DNA from 4 places in the Methylobacterium mesophilicum SR1.6/6 genome. Region 1 is predicted to be linked to each of the others. Evidence: riboswitches for the same ligand, from Rfam matches in the RefSeq annotation. Region 1 holds a riboswitch; each other region holds the start of a gene.
What was found. A riboswitch is a leader RNA that binds a small molecule or an ion and turns the genes downstream of it on or off. The one in region 1 is predicted to bind cobalamin.
Positions count from the first base shown of each region.

Region 2: linked by a shared signal. The riboswitch ahead of MMSR116_RS08130 (TonB-dependent receptor domain-containing protein) and the one ahead of MMSR116_RS21805 (TonB-dependent receptor) in region 1 are both predicted to bind cobalamin.
Region 3: linked by a shared signal. The riboswitch ahead of MMSR116_RS29550 (TonB-dependent receptor) and the one ahead of MMSR116_RS21805 (TonB-dependent receptor) in region 1 are both predicted to bind cobalamin.
Region 4: linked by a shared signal. The riboswitch ahead of MMSR116_RS32585 (TonB-dependent receptor) and the one ahead of MMSR116_RS21805 (TonB-dependent receptor) in region 1 are both predicted to bind cobalamin.

Region 1 covers NZ_CP043538.1:4,583,422-4,587,209, forward strand. The annotation lists gene MMSR116_RS21795 (RluA family pseudouridine synthase) at 1-657, opposite strand, end outside; gene MMSR116_RS21800 (NUDIX hydrolase) at 800-1,267, opposite strand; cobalamin riboswitch at 1,372-1,564, shown strand; gene MMSR116_RS21805 (TonB-dependent receptor) at 1,850-3,788, shown strand, end outside.
Region 2 covers NZ_CP043538.1:1,734,432-1,738,219, forward strand. The annotation lists gene MMSR116_RS08125 (ABC transporter substrate-binding protein) at 1-78, opposite strand, end outside; gene MMSR116_RS08130 (TonB-dependent receptor domain-containing protein) at 87-2,024, opposite strand; cobalamin riboswitch at 2,177-2,385, opposite strand; gene MMSR116_RS08135 (helix-turn-helix transcriptional regulator) at 2,755-3,501, shown strand; gene MMSR116_RS08140 (TonB-dependent siderophore receptor) at 3,729-3,788, shown strand, end outside.
Region 3 covers NZ_CP043538.1:6,195,619-6,199,406, forward strand. The annotation lists gene MMSR116_RS29550 (TonB-dependent receptor) at 1-1,091, opposite strand, end outside; cobalamin riboswitch at 1,362-1,559, opposite strand; gene MMSR116_RS29555 (hypothetical protein) at 1,678-2,001, opposite strand; gene MMSR116_RS29560 (type IA DNA topoisomerase) at 2,526-3,788, shown strand, end outside.
Region 4 covers NZ_CP043538.1:4,920,397-4,924,184, reverse strand. The annotation lists gene MMSR116_RS23340 (ABC transporter ATP-binding protein) at 1-521, opposite strand, end outside; gene MMSR116_RS23335 (iron chelate uptake ABC transporter family permease subunit) at 518-1,639, opposite strand; partial or broken gene MMSR116_RS32585 (TonB-dependent receptor) at 1,691-2,107, opposite strand; cobalamin riboswitch at 2,323-2,529, opposite strand; gene MMSR116_RS23330 (HoxN/HupN/NixA family nickel/cobalt transporter) at 2,629-3,684, opposite strand.

The DNA.
Region 1 (3,788 bases):
GTCGTCCTGCTCCCGGGCGGCGCTGCGCGGCCGCTCGGTGGGCTGGTCGAGGCGCAGCGGCGGCACGCGCACGCTCATGCCCGGCTCCAGCCGGTCGTTCGGCTTGGCGCGCTTGCCGTCGACCCGCAATTCGCCCTTGCGGACGATGGTCTGCACGCGGGTGAAGGGCAGGAGCGGGAAGCGGGCGGTGAGGAAGCGGTCGATCCGCATCCCGGCCTCGTCCGGCTCGACGGTCAGGGTCTGCACGCCGGAGGCGAGGGTCGCGGAGGCGGCGGCGCGCTGCTCGCGCCGGGTCGGACCGGGCGCGGGGGCAGAGGCGAGGGCCGGGGAGGGGGCCGCCGAGCGCTTGGCCGGCGGCCGGCCGCCGGGCTTGCCCGCCGCGGCGTCGCGCGGTGCGGCCGCCCGTCGCGGGCGGCTTCGGCGGCCGGCCGGCGCCGGGGCCGCAGCGGCCTGCGCGCCCCAGGGATCGCGCGCGCCGGCATCCTCGCCGCGGTTGCGGGCCGCGCGCTCGGCGGCGTCGCGGGCGCTGGTGCGCGGGCCCGTGCGGGCGCGGCCGTCGGCCTGGGCCTTGCCGCCCCTGAACTTGCTGGGGCTGGACTTGCCGGCCTGAGGCTTGCGCCCCGTCGGCCCGCCGCTTCTGGGAGGTCGTGTCGTCATGCTTCCGCCGGCACCCGTCTCCGCGTCGGACGGAGCGTCCGGGCGCATGGGCCGCGGCGTCGCGGACGTCCGGACCGATGGGATTGCCCGGCTGTAGCATCGCCCGCGCCGAGCGGCAAAGGCGGTGGGGCAGCCCGGTCCGTCAGGTCTCCGCGCGCCACGCGTCGCGGAGGCGGTCCTTCAGGCCGGCGGGGAAGAGGTCGGGACCGCCCGGCACGTCGAGCCCGTCCAGATCCCACCACCGCGCCATGCAGGCAGTGCCGGAATCCTCGTGGAAGACGAAGCGCTCCTGCCCGTCGAACCGTCCCGGCGGCAGGGCGACGGGGAACAGGAACAGCACCTCGTGCCCGACCTGCCCCTCGTGCGTGAAGATGTTCTCCATGACGCGGGGGCCGCCGAGCACCGAAACGGTGACGCCGAGCTCCTCCTGGAACTCCCGGATCAGGGCGCCCTCGACCCGCTCGCCGAACGCGACGCTGCCGCCGAGGGGCCGGACGCCTTTCAGCCGCCCGTCATCCGCGCGGACCTCCGCCACGAGCAGGCTGTTGCCGCGCCGGGGCAGACCCAGCGCTTTGACGCGAATCTCCGCAGGGGGCCGCCAGACCGTCATCCCGCACGGGCTAGCCCGTCGTCGGCGAGGCCGCAACGGCCCGGTGCCCCGCGCGCCGATCCACGGCAACAACCGGACACACGGTTGACGGCCCGCCCCGCTACGGCCAAGCTGTGCGCGACGGTTCCCCTCGGGGATCAAAAGGGAACGCTGTGAGGGGTTCGCCCCGAAGCCGCGGCTGCCCCCGCAACTGTAAGCGGCGAGCCCTTCACCACCACGTCACTGGGTCACCCCGGGAAGACGGTGCGAGGGCGGCGACCCGCGAGCCAGGAGACCTGCCGTCAGCCGTGGTCACACGCGAAACGCGCCGGGCGGGGTGTCCTGGCGGGTGTCGAGGCGACGCCAGTCCCGAGGGGAGGCGGCCGCCGAGGCCTCGTTCGCGGTGACGTGCCACAGCAAGCGCGCCCGCGACGCCGTTCCCCATGCCCGTCTCCGCCGTCCCGAACCCCTCGAGCCCTGTCGCAGGACGCCGTCGCGCGCCCGCACAGGCAGAGGCTACCAGACAGCGAGCGCATTGTAATGTTATTACAATGCTTGTAGGACGCGGGGGCCGGCGCGCGCCGCGCACGGACCGCTTTCCCCATGTCTCCATCGACCCATCGCTCCTGCCTCGGCGGGCGGGCCCCGCTCTGCGGCGTTCTCCTCGCGCTCCTCGCCAGTCCGGCCGCCGCACAGGAGGTGGTCACGCTGGATGAGCTGTCGGTCGCGGGCGCGGGCGGCGACCCGAGCCGCCTCCCGCCGAACGGGCTCAACCTGCGCACGCCTGACCGGACCGCGAGCCGCCTCGGCCTGACGCCGCTGGAGACGCCGGCCAGCCTCGACATCGTGTCGGGCGAGACCGCGCGGCTGCGCGGCCAGGACACGATCGCCGAGGCCGTGACCCAGGACGCGACCGGCATCACCACCATCGCGGCGCCCGGCAACGGCAACGGCGCGTTCACGTCCCGCGGCTTCGCCGGCCCGAACTCGATCCAGCAGCTCTACGACGGCACGCGCTTCTACGTCGGCGCCAACACCGTGACCTTCCCGTTCGACACGTGGAACGTCGAGCGGATCGAGGTGCTGCGCGGGCCGTCCTCGGTGCTCTACGGCGACGGCGCCATCGGCGGCGTCATCAACGTGGTGCCCAAGAAGCCGGTCTTCGTGCCGATCAACGCCGCCCGCGCGGTGATCGGCACCGACGGGGTCGCGCGGCTCGCCCTCGATTCCGGCGGCCCGCTGGGCCAGGCTGAGTACGGCGACACCTTCGCGTACCGCCTCAACGTCAGCGGCAACCGCGCCGACGGCTGGATGCGGCCGGAGGGCGATTTCCGCAACCTCGCGGTCTCCGCCGCCCTGCTGTTCCGGCCGAGCGCCGACCTCGCCTTCACCCTGAGCCACGATCTCGGCTACCAGGAGCCCGCCCGCTACTGGGGCACCCCGCTGGTCGAGGGACGGATCCCGGATCTCATCCGGTTCAACAACTACAACGTCCGCGACGCGAAGATCACCTGGGCCGACAACTGGACCCAGCTCAAGACCGAGTGGTCCCCCTCGGCCGACATCACGATCCGCAACACCGCCTACCGGCTGACCAGCCGGCGCCACTGGCTCGACGTCGAGCAGTACAGCTACAACCGCGGCACCGGGCTCGTGGACCGGGGCGACTACCTGGAGATCTACCACAGTCAGGAGCAGGTCGGAGACCGTCTCGACGCGACGTTCCGAGGCGACCTATTCGGCCTGCGCAACCAGTTCGTGGCCGGTTTCGACGTGAATCACATCGACTTCCGCCACACAAACAACTTCTACTTCGACCAGACCACGAGCGTGCCGCTTACCGGCTACGATCCGGGCCTCTTCCCGCAGAACGGCCGGGCGCGCCCGGCCTACGCGACGCAGACGAGCCAGGCCTCTGTCTTCGCCGAGGACCGGGTGATCCTGTCGGACAAGCTCTCGTTCCTCACGGGCGTGCGCCTCGACGTGCCGACGCTGAACCGCGAGGACCTGCAGACGGGATCGCGGTTCGAGAAGACCTATCGGGCGCTCGGCTACCGGTTCGGCCTCGTCTACAACCCGACGCCGGACAGCGCGCTCTACGCCCAGTACAGCTTCGCCACCGACCCGGTGAACAGCCTGATCACGCTGTCGCAGTCGCTGGCGGGCTTCAAGCTCGCGACCGGCGATCAGGTCGAGATCGGCGCCAAGGGGCTGGCCTTCGACGGCGCCCTCGAATGGACCGTCGCGGGCTACCGGATCGTCAAGGACAACCTGATCTCGGCGATCCCCGGCCAGCCGACGCTGTCCACGCAGGTGGGGAGCCAGTCCTCGCAGGGCTTCGAGCTGGCGCTTGGCTGGCGCTTCGCGCCGGGCTGGCGGCTCGACGGCAACCTCGCGCTCCTCCACGCGCAGTACGACCGGTTCGACCAGACGGTGAACGGCGCCACGGTCTCGTATGCCGGCAACCAGCCGATCGACGTGCCCGAGCGCGTGGCCAATCTCTGGCTGACCTGGGACGTCACCCGCGACTGGACCGCGCGGG
Region 2 (3,788 bases), 2.8 Mb from region 1:
CCGCATGGGTGCCCCCGCCGCGCCCACGGGCCCGGAGGACAGGATGACCGCGAGGGCGATCGCGAGGCGCGACGGCATCCGCGACCTCAGAACGACGACACGCGGACGCCGCCGTAGACGGCGAGCCCCGGCCCCTGGAAGCCGGTCGGGTTCTGGTAGCGCTGGTCGAACAGGTTATCGATCCGCCCGAACACCGTGAGTGTCTCGCTCCAGGCGTAGTTGACCGAGAGGTTCACCAGCGTGAAGCCGGGGGCCTTCAGGCGCGGCACGGAGAAGTCCCTGTTTCCGTCCACGAACGACCCCAGCACGATGAGCGTGCCAGTCATGGTCAAGCCCGGCATCAGGTTCCAGATCGCGGTGGCGCTGACCTTATTGCGTGGCCGGCGCAACAGCTCCTGATGGGCGATCTCGTCCTTCGTCACCGTGGTGGTCCAGTCCAGCCGCCCGCTCCAGAACTCGTTGAAGCGCAGGGCGACGAAGCTCTCGGTGCCGTAGGCAGTCGCCCGACCGACGTTCACGTTGGTGGAGAAGGTCGGGTAGTAGGCCGTCTGGATCAGGTTCTTGAAGTCGGTCTGGAAGTAGGTCGTGCCGACGGTCATGAACCCGTCGAACAACGGCTGTTCGAAGCCGCCGTCGAACCCGAAGCTCTCCTCCGGCCGTAGGTTCGGGTTCCCGAAGAAGCGGAAGCCCGGGTAGTCCTGATAGAGCTGGCTCAGGGTCGGCGGCTTGAAGCCGGTGCCGACGCTGCCCTTCAGGCGGGTCTCGGTGCCGGGCACGATGTAGCTCGGCGCCACCCGGAAGGTGGTCGCGCCGCCGAACTGATCGTTCGCGTCGTGGCGGATGTTGGCCACCAGCGCAGCTCCCGCGAAGGGCGTCGTCTGAAGCTCGGCGAAGCCGGCGGTGTTGCCGTTGGACCGGTCGATGCCGGTCGTCTCGAAGCGCTCGTCCTCGCGCTGGGCCCCGAACAGCACGAGGTTGCCGGGCGAGAATTGCCAATCGCCGCGGTAATCGAACCGGGTTCGCTCGCCGAGGTAGGTGGTGGGCGTCGGCGGCGCGAGTGGATCCAGCGGGCCGGCGAACAGGCGGTCGAACTTCGAGTAGTTCGCCCCGAAGACATTGTGGAAGCCCGGCACCGGCGTCCATTCGGCCTCGCCCCTCATGATCAGCTGCTGCTGGTCGTTGAGGTTCCGGTACGGCAGCGGCACGTATGGGAAGCCGCCGTCGGCTTGGTCGAGATAGGCGCTGTCGGAGAAGCGTAGAACGTAGTTCAGGCGGAACTCGTCGGTGAGTTGCGCCCCGAGCTTGGTCGAGACCGTCTTGATGTCGGTGAAGGCGGTCCGCAGCGGCACGCCGCGGGGTAGCAGCTCGAACGGCGTGACCTGGACGGCGGATTGCCGGATGTGGCCGACTGAGACCGAGTAGTCGAAGATCCCCTCCGAGCCGGAGATGTTGCCGAACTGGTTGAAGGTGCCGAACGAGCCGCCCTCGACGGTCGCCGTCGCCCGGGCCGGTCCCTCGCCGCGCTTGGTGACCACAGAGATCACGCCGCCGATAGCGTCGGCCCCGTAGAGGCCGCTCTGCGGGCCGCGCAGCACCTCGATCCGGGAGAGGTCGTAGGTCTGCAACTGGCTGAAGTCGAAGGCGCGGTTCGGGGTCGAAGGGTCGTTGACGTCGATGCCGTCGATCTGGACCTTCACGTGGTTCGAGTTGGTGCCGCGGATGAAGACCGAGGTCTGGCCGCCGGCGCCGCCGGTCTGGACGACGTTGAGGCCGGGCACCTGCTGTAGAGCATCCGGCACCGTCCGGCGCTGCTGTTCCTGAAGCAGGCGCTCAGTCAGGACGGTGACGCTCGACCCTGTGTTGGCAATCGGCGTCGGTACGCCGGTGGCCGATACCGAAATCTCGGACAGGGAGACCGCGGCCTGGGCGCCTCCCGGCGCATCGGCAAAGGGCGCGGCGACCTGCTGCGCGCGGGCTGGAACGGCGACGAGCAGCGTGGATGCGGCGCAGGACAGCGCCAGCATGCGCTGGAGCGCGGAGGGAACGGAACAGGACACGGGACGGCCTCGGGGGACGGCTGTGGCACGTCACCGCGAACAAGGCCTCGGCGGTCGGGTCCTCCAAGGAACCACGGCGCCGCGACACCTCCCAGGACACCCCGCCCGGCAAGCTCCGCGTGTGACCACGGCTGACGGCAGGTCTCCTGGCTCGCGGGTCGTCGCCCTCTCATCGTCTTCCCGGGCGAGGGCGCCCAGTGACGTCGTGATGAAGGACTCGCCGCTTACAGTTGCGGGGGCAGCCGCGGCATCGACCGAGCCCTCACGGGCGTGATCTCACCGCGTTCCCTTTTGATCCCCGAGGGGAACCGTCACTGTCAAGCTATGCCTCACGGGCTCGTGAGTCAATGCGAACGTCCATTCATTTAGCTAGCCGAATCTATTTACTCTGACAGCTTTCAGCAAGAATGAATCCTAAAACATCATTGCCTTATCCGAGTGTCACGGCGTATCTGCACCTAAAGAGCCTGACTTATTGTAATCGTTCTAATTAAAATCTTTGTCGGATTATCGACTGCGAACAAGTTACGATTTATAGTTCGGCTACATGTCTTTTGCCGAGTCAGTGGATAACGTCTTTCAACGCCCGTCCAGCACGGTCGCCCATCACCTCGGTGGGTGGCTGAGCGTCTTCACAAACGAGACTACGTTTGGGGAGACATTCCGGACGACGGCACCGGTGGGTACGGGCCTACGCGTGGTCGTCTACCTGCGCGGACGAACCAGCTTCCAGGTTGACGACTTGCCCGCGATCGCGATCGAGGCTCCCGCGCTACTCGTCGGCTTCACCGAGCGGGAACTCGTCAGGGACCAGACCGTCTCGGCGGGTCAGCCGCTAAGCAGCGTTCACGTCCGAGTCGATCCCGACCACGCCAAAACGAGCCTAGGCACCATCGCATCCGCGATGGTGCAGCTCTCCGTGGAGCGTGGTTTCGTTTTCGAGGGGCGTCCGGCCGACGCGACGATACAGGCGGTGGCGTCGCAGATCCTTGCCGCAGCGGGCCCGGCGGGACAGCCCCTGTATCAAGCAGCTAAGGCCCTCGAACTCCTCGCCCTCGTGTTCGAAGCTGAGGGATTGGCCGAGCCGGTAGGGCTCACTCGCACGCTTACGATCGTGGATCGCGGCCGCGTCGAGGCGGCTAGCGCAATAATCCTGGAACGCCTCGACTCCGTACCAGATTTCGACGCGGTAGCCCGGCGCGTCGGAATGACGCCGGCTAAGCTCACCCGTGGCTTCCGGATCACCTACGGCATGACGCCCTACGCCGTCCTCCAGGAGCGGCGTCTGCAATCGGCCTACCGGATGCTCGCCAGCCGCAAGGCGACCGTCGGTGAAGTCGCCCAGAACGTCGGATATTCCGCCCCGCACTTCGCGACCCTCTTCAAGAAGCGTTTCGGCATGCCACCAAGCGCCTTGGTCGCCGCACGAACCACATCGATCTGAAAACTTAGAACAACACTAAACTCGATCGAACGGAATCATGCTTATTCCGAAAGTATCGATCATTGTTGTGGGCGAGACTGGAGCGTATGACGGTCTTCACGACTCCGTGAAGGAGCAGCGACGTCTGCGGTCGACCGGCCGCCCGGGGCTCGAAATTTATGTGGACGTACAGGATCATCTGTCGAGTGGGCTCGCTGTACATGGTGTCCGCGAGCGCGTTTGCGTCGATGGTCGCAGTCGTTGCGGCGCAACCCGCCCCGGCTCAGGTCACCCTCGGCGAGATTTCG
Region 3 (3,788 bases), 1.6 Mb from region 1:
AGCACGCGATCGTCGAGCACCCCGGAACGGTACTGCCGGTTCGTGGTGTTGAACAGACCGACACGGATCGAGTCGGTCCGCGTCTGCACGCCGATCTCGTTCTCCATCGGGCGCCCGAACAGGTCGCCCTGGAAGATGTGCAGGGCCTCGCCGCCGCCGATAATGCGTTGATCGAGCTGGTGGAACTGGTCGCCATTGACCGGGTCGTTGAGGAAGTAGGTGAAATCGTTGAACAGGTTCAGCTGGGACCGGATGATGTAGGCCGAGGCCCGCGTCACGCCCGTATCGTCCGTCGCACTGAACTTGCCCGAGAGCGAGAAGCGCGAGGTGTCTCCGCCATCCGCGGGATTGATCGTGCCGTAGCGGCTGATGAGGCCAGAGACGACGGCGCGCTCGGGGATCTGGTTGGTCGCCGTCCACCGGGCTGCGTAGGCCATGCCGGTGATCGAGAAGCCGTCGAGCGGTGTGCCCTGGCTGTAGCGGGCCACCCCGTTGATCTTGCGCAGCGCGTCCGGGACGACCCACGGGCCGTCATAGACCTGCGCCTCGCCAGCCAGGAGCAGGTTGCCCTCGCCCAGCGGCACGGTGGTGATCGACAGGGCGCGCTTGTAGCCGAAGCTGCCGATCGATGTGAGGGCGACGTTCCTGGGTGTCGCGTCGAGGTAGTCGATCCGCACCGAGCCCGCGGAGGCGAAATCGCCGTCGCGCACGAAATACGGCCCCTTGTGGAATTCCACGGCACCGACAAGCTCGGGGATGAGGAAGTTGATGTCGGCGTAGCCCTGGCCGTGGGCGTGGGTGCGCATGTTGAGCGGCATGCCGTCGAGGAACAGCGCGATGTCGGTGCCGTGGTCGAGGTTGAAGCCGCGCAGGAAAAACTGATTGGCTTTGCCCTCGCCCGAGTGCTGTGTGACGATCAGCCCCGGCACCGCCTCCAGCACCTCGCCGGGGCGGGTCACGGGGCGGCTGTTGACCTGCGCACCCGTGATGACGCCGGAACTGGCGGAGTCCACCGGTGTGCTGATCCCGCCGATGCCGGTCGTGCCTCCGACATAGCCTGCGCTCGCGGACGGACCGGCTTGCGGAGCCATGGCCGCGGCGGTCTCCGCCGTGACCGAGATCTCCTCCAGCGTCGCCTCGGTGGTCGCCGCACGCGACGTGGATCGGTCCTGGGCTACAGCCGCTGATGCGAGTGCGGCGAGGCCGAGGCCCGACAAGGTCGAGAGCCGTCGGCCGGTTTGACGGTGGAACACGGGAGCCTCGGCAACGGCAGTGGCACGTCACCGCGAACAAGTCCGAGACAACCGCGTCAGCGCGGCTGTCTCGACACCCACCAGGACACCCCGCCCGGCGCGTTTCGCGTGTGACCACGGCTGACGGCAGGTCTCCTGGCTCGCGGGTCGCCGCCCTCGCACCGTCTTCCCGGATGGGTCTCATCCAGTGACGCGGTGGTGCTGGGCTCGCCGCTTACAGTTGCGGGGGCAGCCGCGGCCTTGGAGCAGGCTCCTCACCGCGTTCCCTTTTGATCCCCGAGGGGAACCGTCACAGTCAGGCTAGGTGATCGGCCAAAGCTTCGTCAACGCGACGAAGCGCGTTCCTGTGACGTGTGCCCTTTTGGCTGCGTTCGGGAGCGCGCCTTGTGGGAGTGGCCGGCCGCTCCCGCTGCGTGCAGTCCCGCTATTCAGCCTTGCGATGCCCGCGACCGTGCTGATCCTTGTCGGCACCTGCCGCCGCCGCGGCTTCCTTCTCGGCCTTGCCCGCCGTCGCCGTGCTCGTGGCGGCGTCGCTGGTTGCGCCGGACGGTGCGTTGGACGCGGCCGATTTCGGATGGCCTCTGCCCTCCGTCGGCGTCTCGGCTTTCCCACCCTCCATCACCACAGGATGGCCGGCATCGGCCTTGGCGCTTCCGGCCGCTTGGACCTCGGCCGTCTTCTGCTCCTGTGCGCTCCGCGTCGCATGGTGCTGGCCGTCACCGGACTGACCCTTCGCGGGATTCGACATCGTGACCTCATCTGTGCTGGTCACGCGGCAACGGCCCACAGCCGCCACAGTTCGGTGAGGTCGCCCGGTGCGACGAATGGCCGAACGCGGCGCGCGGCCTGCGCGGCTTCCCTGCCAGACAGGTCGTCGACATGCGCGGGCCCGGACGCGCTAGGGCGATCACCGTCGTCGTCTTCGGTCATTGCCGCCCGGCCGGTTCGAGCGGGCGGCAACCGCGCAGCCAGCCGCGGAACCCATGCTCTTGAGCAGTGTGAGCGCTCAAGACCGCACGAAGGCTCTGTCGCCGCCACCCCGGGCGATGAGATTGAGAGTGGCGACCGTCCGCTTCTCCACCAGCTGAGTCTGGAAACGGACGGGCCGCTTGCGGCCGCAAACCGGACAGCCACCTGTCTTTCCTTGCACGCGGTGCGCTGACCGAGATCGCGCCGCGACGTTCTTGAGCCGAGCCGGTTGCATGCGAGGCCGCTATGGAACAAAATGTGAACTCGTGGTCGGGCGCGGCGGGCGCTACCGTGGGCAGCGACATGTCACCTTCACGTTCCGGCCGCACGCTGTTCTTCTTCGAGAAACCCTCGGCGATGCGGCAGCTGCAGCGCTTCTTCCGCTCACCGAACACCGTCTGCGTGGCCGCCGAGGGGCACCTGCTGTCCGCCGAAGAGCCGGGCAGTATCCGACCCGAGTGGAAGCCCTGGCGCTTCGATGCGCTGCCCATCACGCTCGCCACGATCCCGGTCAGTTGCGGCACGAACCGGTCCGGGCAATCGCACGAGCCGAAGATCGCCGCCATCCGGCAGGCGCTGAGCGGCGTCGAGCGCGTGATCATCGCGACCGATCCCGGGCGCGAGGGTTCCATGATCGCCTGGGAGGTGCTGGAGCACCTCGGCTGGCGTGGCCGCGTCGACCGGATCAAGCTCGGCGCGCTCGACGATGTCTCGATCCGGCGCGCCTTCGCGGCCCTGGCCAAGGAAGTCGGCTCGGGCGAGCGCGACTACGCCGCCTACCTCGAAGCGCTGTGCAGGCAGTACGAGGACTACCACCTCGGGCTGAACGGCACCCGGGCCATCTCGCTGCGCCTGCGCCCGCCCGAGTTCCGGGAACCCTGGCGCTTCGGTGGCGTGCAGACGCCCACCCTCGCCATTCTGGCCGACCTGGAGGCGCGCATCCGCTCCTTCGTGCCGCAGGACTTCTTCAAGGTCGCCCTGCACCTGAGCACGCAATCCGGTGCCGAACTGACGCTGTGGCACGCCCCCAAGGATCGGATCTTCGACGCGGCCATCGCCGAGACGATCCGGCAGGCGGCCACGACCTGGTCGGGCCCCCTGGCGGTCGCGCACAAGGACGTGCGCCGCGCGCCCCCTCGTCTGTTCTCCAAGGACACCCTGGCGCGGCGCTGCGCCAAGCGGTTCGGCTGGGACCCGCAGCACACGGCAGGGCTCGCTCAGGAGCTGTACGACCAGGGTTACCTCAGCTACCCGCGCACGGAGTCCGAGTACCTGCCGGACGGGCAGGCGGGTGATGCCGCCGCGATCGTCGCCGCCATCGCGACCGTGCTGACCGACATGCGCGACGTCAGTCCGGGAGGCGAGGTGCCCCTGATCCGACGCGGGGCGAAGGGGCACTACGTCAAGGACCCGGGCGAGCACCATGCCATCGTGCCCCTGCGCAAGGTGCCGGAGCGCAGCCGGCTTTCGGCCGACCAGTTCCGGTTGTGGGAACTCGTCGCGAAGGCCTTTCTCGCCGCCCACCTGCCCGACGGCATCGACGCCCGAACGACCGTCACGGCCGAG
Region 4 (3,788 bases), 340 kb from region 1:
TGGTGCGCCGGGTCGAGGGCCGTGACCGGCTCGTCGACGAGAAGCCACGGCGCCTCGACCGCGAGCGCCCGGGCCAGCAGCGCGCGCATGCGCTCGCCCGAGGAGAGGGTCGGCTCGGCTCGGTCGGCGAGATGGAGGATGTCGGTGCGGGCCATCGCGCGAGCGACCGCGGCTTCGTCGGCGTCGGTCGGGGATGCGAAGGCCCGGCGGTGCGGCAGCCGTCCGAGCGCCACGATCTCGCGGACCGTCATCGGCCAGCCGACCCCCGCACCCTGGAACAGGGCGGCTATGTGGCGAGCCCGTTCGTCGCGGCCCATGCCGGCCAGCGGACGGCCTTCGAGGTTGGCTTGGCCGTGGCTTGGGGTAATCAGCCCCGCCAGGACGCGAAGGAGCGTGGTCTTGCCGGCCCCGTTCGGGCCCACCAGCCCGACGAAGCGGCCAGGCTGTAAGATCAGACCGATGTCCGAGAGGATGGTCCGGCCATCCAGCGTCACCAGGGCATCCTGCAGCCCGAGGCTCATGCCCGCCTCCCACGGCTGCGCAGAAGCAACACGATCAGGAACGGCGCCCCGACCAGAGCGGTCACCACGCCGAGCTTGAGTTCCGGCCGGGTGGCAAGCAGGCGCACGCCGATATCCGCCGCGAGGACCAGCACCGCCCCCGCGAGGCCGCTCGGCAGCAGGCATGCCCCAGGACGAGACCCGACGAGTGGCCGCATCAGATGCGGCACGACGAGGCCGTCGAACCCGAAGCTCTCCTCCGGCTTGAGGTTCGGGTTGCCGAAGAAGTTGGACGCCGGGAAGTTCTGGTAGAGCTGGCTGAGGGTCGGTGCCTTGAATCCCGTGCCCACGCTACCCTTCAGGCGCGTCTCGGTGCCGGGCAGGATGTAGCTCGGCGCGACGCGGAACGTGGTGGCGGGCCCGAACTGGTCGTTCTCGTCGTGGCGGATGTTGGCCACGAGCGCGGCGCGGTCGAAGGGCGTCAGTTGCACCTCGCCGTAGCCCGCCGTGTTGCCGTTGCGCGCCTTGAGGGTGCCGGCACCGAACGCGTTCGGATCGTTCGTCAGCAGGCTCTCCTCGTCGCGCTGCGCCCCGAACAGGACGAGGTTGCCGGGCGAGAGAAGGTAGTCGCCGCGGTACTCGTAGCGCAGGCGCTCGCCGAGGCCGGTCGTCGGTTGGATGGCGAACGGGTCGTACTCGTTCTGCTGCTGGCGGTTGAACAGGTTCGAGTAGTTGATCGCGAAGATGTTGTGAAAGCCGACGATGGGCGTCCATTCGGCCTCGTTGCGGGTGAAGAGCTGCTGCACGTCGGCGGCGCTGCGGACCGCGGACGGAAATGCCGGGAAGGTGCTGAAGTCCGTACCGGTGAACAGCAGGCGCGAGTTGATGAACCGCGTGGTCGAGTTGACCCGGAACGTGTCGGTGAACTGGTAGCCGAGCTTCGCCGAGACCGTCTCGTTGTCGTAGTAGTTCGGGTGGATCGGGCGGCCGAAGGGCACGAGGTCGCGCGGCGTGACGGGCGTCGCGGCTGCCCGGAAGTGCTGGATCGACACGGAGTAGTCGAAGCCGTCCTGCGCCCCGCTGATGCGGCCGAACTGGTTGAAGGTGCCGAACGATCCGCCCTCGGTCCGCAGGGTCACGCGCGTCGGTCCCTCGCCCCGCTTGGTCGTGAAGGAGATCACGCCGCCGATGGCGTCACTGCCGTAAAGGCCGCTCTGAGGCCCGCGCAGGACCTCGATGCGAGAGAGGTCGTCGGTCAGCAGCTGACCGAAGTCGAACGAGCCGTTCGAGTTCGAGGGGTCCGTGGCGTCGATGCCGTCGATCAGGACCTTGGTCTGGTTCGAGTTCGCGCCGCGGATGAACACCGATGTCTGCCCGCCGGGGCCGCCCGTCTGCACCACGTTGAGGCCGGGCACCTGTTGCAGGGCGTCCGGCACGGTGCGCCGCTGCTGGTCTTCGAGCACGCGGTCGGTCAGGACCGTGACGCTCGATCCCGTGGCGGCGATGGGCGTCGGCAGTCCGGTAGCGGAAACCGAGATCTCGGAGAGGCTGACCGCCGCCTCGGCCGCAGCCGCTTGCCGGGGGGCATCGGCGAAGGGAGCGGCCACCTGCTGGGCCAGGACCGGCGAGGCGGAGAGAACCACGCTGCCGATGCAGGACGAAACGAGCGCACGCCTGAGCGCGGGAGAGATGAAGCAGGACACGGGACGGCCTCGGGGGACGGCTGTGGCACGTCACCGCGAACGAGGCCTCGGCGGCCGCGTCCTCAAGGGAACCACGGCGCCGCGACACCTCCCAGGACACCCCGCCCGGCAAGCTCCGCGTGTGACCACGGCTGACGGCAGGTCTCCTGGCTCGCGGGTCGTCGCCCTCTCATCGTCTTCCCGGGCGAGGCCGCCCAGTGACGTCGTGATGAAGGACTCGCCGCTTACAGTTGCGGGGGCAGCCGCGGCATCGGCCGAGCCCTCACGGGCGTGACCTCACCACGTTCCCTTTTGATCCCCGAGGGGAACCGTCCCGTTCAAGCTAGGCTGCGGTGTCTCTATCCGTCAACGCATGAAAACAGGTTGTTGAGTCGTGTGTCTTCCGGGACGGATCGGTCGTTGTCCTAAGAGGTGCCCGTGAGTGGTCAGGGAGCATCTGCAGGTCTTACGTCGATACGGTCGAACCGGCCGAGGCGGTAGATCAGGAACGACAGGAGCCACGCCGCCGCGAAGAGGCCGACGATGCCGAAACCCAGCACGCCGAAATGGTCGTTGATCGCGGCCACCCGTTGCCAGAACCAGCCCTGGAGGTTGAGCTTGTCCGCCAGGAGGTTTAGCGCCTCCAGCGTGCCGACCACCAGCGCGACAGCCACCGAGACCAGAGTGATGGTGAGGTTATAGAACAGCTTCCGCATGGGCTGGACATAGGCCCAGCTGTAGGCGCCGAGCATCAGCACGCCATCGGTCGCGTCGATCAGGGTCATCCCAGCGGTGAACAGGGCCGGGAAGACAAGGATCGTCCAGAGGTCTGTGCCCTGGCTCGCCTGAGCGGCCGAGAGCCCGAAGAGGCTCACCTCCGTGGCGGTGTCGAAGCCGAGCGCGAAGAGCAGGCCCAGCGGGTACATGTGCCAGGAGCGCGTCACGAGGCGGAATAGCGGCCGCAGGATCCGGGCGAGCACGCCCTGGTTGGCGAGCAGCATGTCGAGGTCGGCCTCGACGTAGCGGCCGGTGCGCCGCACCTGTCGGAACGCGCGCCAGACGCCCACGAGGACGACGAGATTGACCAAGCCGATAAGGATGAGGAAGGCGGCCGAGACGCCGGTGCCGATCAGGCCGCCGAGTTCCCGGTAGCCTTCCGAGGCCGTGATCAGGCTGGTCGCGGCCAGCGCCACCGCGGCCGCGGCCACCACCACGACGGTGGAATGGCCGAGCGCGAACCAGAAGCCGACCGAGACCGGCCGCTGGCCCGCCTGCATCAGCTTGCGGGTGACGTTGTCGATGGCGGCGATGTGGTCGGGATCGACCGCGTGCCGTAGCCCGAAGACGTAGGCCAGCAGCGCGGTCGAGAGCAGGGCCGGCTGCCCCGCGAACAGGCTATAGGCCCAGGACCAAGCCGCGATGTTGGCCGCAATCAGGACGAGGTAGAGCAGACCGATACGGCGCCGGACGACGCCGGGTGCTGCGTCTTTGGATAGGACCATCCCTTTTATCATCCCCTATCCGTCCGACCTTGCCACGGCCACGCCACGGCGGCTTGCCGGGGCCCCGTCTCCCGCCTGCCCACCGGGTCGATGCACCTCCCGGC